One region of the Fervidobacterium gondwanense DSM 13020 genome, then DNA from elsewhere that is predicted to be linked to it. Evidence: riboswitches for the same ligand, from Rfam matches in the RefSeq annotation. Region 1 holds a riboswitch; the other holds the start of a gene.
The links. A riboswitch is a leader RNA that binds a small molecule or an ion and turns the genes downstream of it on or off. The one in region 1 is predicted to bind thiamine pyrophosphate.

Region 1 (2,400 bases):
CTTTTGTAAGGATCGGACTAAAGAACGCTAATGAAAATGCAAAACTAATTCAAAAACTTGTGGAATGTAGAAAAGAATGATGGGAGGCATAATGATGGGGTTTGTGCATGTTTATACAGGTAATGGTAAAGGTAAGACAACAGCAGCATTTGGCCAGGCACTTAGAGCCGCATGTGCAGGTATGAATGTTTTTATCGGGCAATTTATAAAGGGTATGAAATACACCGAACTTGACGTAGAAAGATATATCCCAAACATTACTATCGAACAGTTCGGACGAGATTGCTTTATCAAAAGAAATCCTGATAAAATCGATATAGAACTTGCTCAAAAAGGGTTTGAAAAAGTAAAAAATTTCATTCTCAATGGAACATACGATTTAGTTATTCTTGACGAGTTAAACGTAGCAATTTATTATGGTCTCATCCCAGTTAGCCAAGTGCTTGAACTGTTGGAAAAACGCGATAAAGACGTCGAGATTATAATTACGGGAAGATATGCTCCAAATGAACTTTTGGAATACGCTGATCTGGTTACTCAGATGAGAGAGGTTAAGCATTATTATACAAAAGGTATCATGGCAAGGAAAGGTATAGAATTTTAATACAAACAGACCAAATTCTTGATTTTTTCAATTTCTTAAATGCTTGACTTTTTCTAAAAGTGTATTATTATCAAATTAGAAAAGTGAATAATTTCCCGAAGGGGAGCTCCATACAGCGGGGCTGAGAGGAAGGAGGCAATCCTTCGACCCTATGAACCTGATCCGGGTAATACCGGCGGAGGGATTCGGGAGAAAGATTCTAAAGAATTTTAATTAGTGTAAAAAAAGCAGAATGGGTCCCTCCGAAGAATTTCGGAGGGACTTTCTTTATTTTCAAACAAACTAAGGGAGGTTACTGATATGTTGAAGGAATTAAGCAGCAAAAAAGATTATCGAATTTCAGAGCTCATTGTGGAAAGGTATTTTCAGAAATTAAAAGCAAACCTCGAGGTAGACGTTGCTATTGCAGGTGCGGGACCAAGCGCGTTAGCACTCGCTATCGAACTGTCTAAAGCGGGGAAGAAAGTTGCAATCTTTGAAGCCAAGAACGAGCCCGGCGGTGGAATTTGGGGTGGCGGAATGATGTTCAACGAATTGGTTTTAGAAAGCGAGTTAGAGGGTTTTCTCAAAGAGTATTCTATAAAATATGTCAAGCACGGCGATTTGATAACCGTTGATTCCGTGCACTTTGCGTCCGCACTGCTGTATCATGCAACCCTTAACGGCGCTGTTCTTTTCAATAACGTTTTTGTCGAAGATTTGGTCATGTACGATAAACGCGTTTGTGGTGTGGTTATAAACTGGCTTCCAACAGTCAAAGAAAGGCTTCATGTCGATCCGATTACCGTTGTTGCTAAATTCACCGTAGACGGTACCGGGCATCCGGCTAATCTTGTTAGGTTACTATCAAAACGCGGGATTATGATGAGTGTCACAGGTTCAACGGAAAATCTTTGCAGCTGTGGTACTGTCGATTACGAATTTCCAATGGATGCAGAAAATGGTGAAAAGTTCGTTGTTGAAAATACAAGAGAGATTTATCCCGGACTTTACGTGATGGGAATGGCTGCCGTGAGCGTTGGTGGTGGACCAAGAATGGGACCAATATTCGGAGGGATGATTTTTTCAGGTATCCGTGCAGCAGAGTTAATATTGTCTGAATTGAAAAGGTTGGACTAAGAATTTGACTAAGAAAAGGTGGTGAAGAACATGCCTACTCAAATGCAAAATGCTATAAATGGTATAGTTACAGATGAAATTAGAAAGTGTGCCGAAAACGAGGGACTTTCCGTTGAATATGTTTTGAAAAAACTTTCAGAAGGAAAGGCAGTTATTCCAAAAAACAAGCTTCATAACGTTTCCAAACCAATGATAGTTGGAGAAGACTTTTCTGTAAAGGTTAATGCAAATATAGGAACTTCTGCGGGATACTCGTCCTTAGAAGAAGAACTGAGAAAGCTTGAAATCGCAATTTCAGCAGGTACTGATGCTGTTATGACGCTCTCTACTTGGGGAGACCTTTCAAAGATTCGGCAAACAATTGTTGAACATTCTCCAGTTCCTGTTGGTTCTGTTCCGATATACGATTCTGCGGTCAAAGCATACGAAAGTTGTAAGAACGTGGTAGATTTTACGGAAAAAGATTTTATTGATATGGTATACGCTCATGCCAAGGATGGTATAGATTTTATGACAATCCACGTTGGCATAACACAAAATGTTTTAGAAAAACTCAAGAAGAGCAAAAGAGTACTAAGAATAGTTAGCCGTGGGGGATCTATCATTGCTGGTTGGATGATACAAAATAGAAAGGAAAACCCATTTTACGAACATTTTGACGAGATTCTGGACATCGC
Region 2 (2,400 bases), on a different contig from region 1:
GTAGTACAGCAAACCTCCTCTGAAGTCATCAACAGGCATCAATTCTTTATAGGTGAATGACGGAAAATTTGGAATAGAATAATAATACATACCATCAGAATAGAACGGATTATTCAGTCTACCTGAGGATTTCGAAAAAGAGCTTTCAGCAAAGACCGTTGTGCCTTCGACAAATGGTCCATACATTTGAGGCAAATACGGAATGCCTGTTAAGATACTTATTATCTTTGAGAATAAATCTTGGTAGGTTAAATGCACCATGTGCGTAAATTCGTGAATGATAAGATATGTATACCAATCCTCGAGCGGCAATGAGAATTGGAACCAACTTTCCGGTGGCCAGAGGTAAAGAACTATTGTTTTGTGAAGTAAAGGATTTGTATATCCGTTACTTATGGCTCCCTTATCTTGAAGTATGAAAGTAACTCTACCCGGGTCGTTTCCAATTAAATCGATAACCTGTTGCCGAACGTTTTCGAATATCTTCCCAACAAGTTTGGCGTTTTCTTCATAACCTTCCGGAAAAACAATGTCCGCATGTTCAAAATGCAAGACACCACCAAACGAAATAGTAAGTACAAAAACACTTAGCAAGATAAGAATGTGCTTTCTCATAGTTTCACCCCTTCTTAGAAGTAAGTGGTTTTAGAGATAACCTTTAAGTTAATTTTATCACAATGAAAGTTATGCGCAATAATCGACGATTAAACTTTCCGAAAACTCAACGACTTGACTGTTAGTAACAGCTATTGTAAAATTCATTGTGAAATACTATACCTGGAGGGGAGCTCCTAAATGCGGGGCTGAGAGGGGAACGCAAGTTCCCGACCCTTCGAACCTGATCCGGTTAATACCGGCGGAGGGACCAGGGCACACAATAAGTGTGAATCTGGAAAAATTAATAATAAAACGATGTTCCCTCCGTAAAATTGGAGGGATTTTTTCTTTTAAATGCGCATAACGTATGAATATCGTGAAAAGGAGGGATTTTTATGAAAAAGCTGTTTTTTTTAACTCTTGTGCTCATCACAGCGGTATCTTTCTCTGCTGAACTTGTCATATACACATCCGACAGTTTTGCAGGGGGCATAGCAAAGGTTGTTATACCAAAATTTGAAAAACAGTACAACTGCAAAGTAAAAGTTGTCAGCTTTGGTTCGATGGGCGATGTGCTTGCAAGGCTAATAGCTGAGAAAAATTCGCCAAGAGCTGACATAGTCATAGGATTGAACCTCCAGCAACTGAACAAGGCTATCAGCGAAGGTATCTTGGAAAAATACAGAGCAACGAATTCTAAAAATTTGATGTACAAAGGTTTTGTAAACGACTACGGGACCGTGTACGATTATGGCGCTATAGCTATGCTTTACAACGCGGAGAAGATAAAAAATCCTCCAAGATCATTCAAAGATTTGCTGAAATCGGAATACAAAGGCAAAATCGTTTTAATAGACCCAAGAACTTCAAGTACAGGATTGACATTCCTCATGTGGACAATAGCGGCTTTTGGTGAAGATGGAGCTATGGAGTACTGGAAAGAGCTCAAGAAGAACGTACTTACATTCACAAGTGGTTGGAGTGCAGCATTCAAGATGATTGAAACAGGTGAGGCTGACATAATAGTTAGTTTTGCAACAGACGGAGCTTACAGCATGTATAAATACGGCTCAATAAAGTATGTACCTGTAATCTTTGAAGAAGGCGCATACGTTCTTGAAGAATACGCAGGTATAATTAAGAATGCCAAAAACAGGGCACTTGCAAGAGCGTTTATAGAATTTATTTTGACACCTGAATTTCAAAAAGAAGTTCCTCTGAACCAGTGGATGCTTCCTGTTATAAACATCGAACTACCTGAAGTATTTAAATACGTTCCTGAAACAAAGAAGATTTTGAGAGTAGACCCAAAGATTAACGAACGATTGGATGAAATATTGAAGAAGTGGGAGAAAGCTGTTATAGGATAGTTCTAATTCGAAAAGAGAAGGGCAGGGATTCCTTCCCTGTACTTTTTTTAATAATTTATATAGCTTTCAACGATCCAAAGCTTCGCATAGTCTAAAAGAGTAGATGAGAGACAAGTTTTATCAAATTCCAAGAAGTGAGGTGCTTCGGTTTGATAAGAAGAATTCTTCTGCTACTATTATCTCTTGTTCTTATATTGCCTACATCGTTTATCTTCTCTCAGTATCTTAAAGTTGGGTTCCTGTTAGGTTCTCCATATGCATTTTGGAGTGGGAACACATTCAAAGGCATAGAATGTGATATATGGAAGGCGGTTTCTCAAGAGATAGGTTATCAGCTTGAAGTGTACGTATTACCTTTTTCCGCAATTTCCCCTGAGATTTTAACAAAATTATCGATGGACGTAGTCGTAGGCGGCATACATATGACAGATGA

Region 2: it holds a riboswitch for thiamine pyrophosphate, as region 1 does, so the genes downstream of both, BUA11_RS02640 (thiamine ABC transporter substrate-binding protein) here and BUA11_RS08865 (sulfide-dependent adenosine diphosphate thiazole synthase) in region 1, are expected to answer to the same signal.

The regions. Positions count from the first base shown of each region.
Region 1 covers NZ_FRDJ01000012.1:36,341-38,740, forward strand. Annotated here, with positions in the region: gene BUA11_RS08855 (aminotransferase class I/II-fold pyridoxal phosphate-dependent enzyme) at 1-80, shown strand, start outside; gene cobO (cob(I)yrinic acid a,c-diamide adenosyltransferase) at 95-604, shown strand; TPP riboswitch at 694-806, shown strand; gene BUA11_RS08865 (sulfide-dependent adenosine diphosphate thiazole synthase) at 905-1,723, shown strand; gene thiC (phosphomethylpyrimidine synthase ThiC) at 1,754-2,400, shown strand, end outside.
Region 2 covers NZ_FRDJ01000002.1:102,288-104,687, reverse strand. Annotated here, with positions in the region: gene BUA11_RS02645 (hypothetical protein) at 1-615, opposite strand, end outside; TPP riboswitch at 772-882, shown strand; gene BUA11_RS02640 (thiamine ABC transporter substrate-binding protein) at 993-1,967, shown strand; gene BUA11_RS02635 (substrate-binding periplasmic protein) at 2,117-2,400, shown strand, end outside.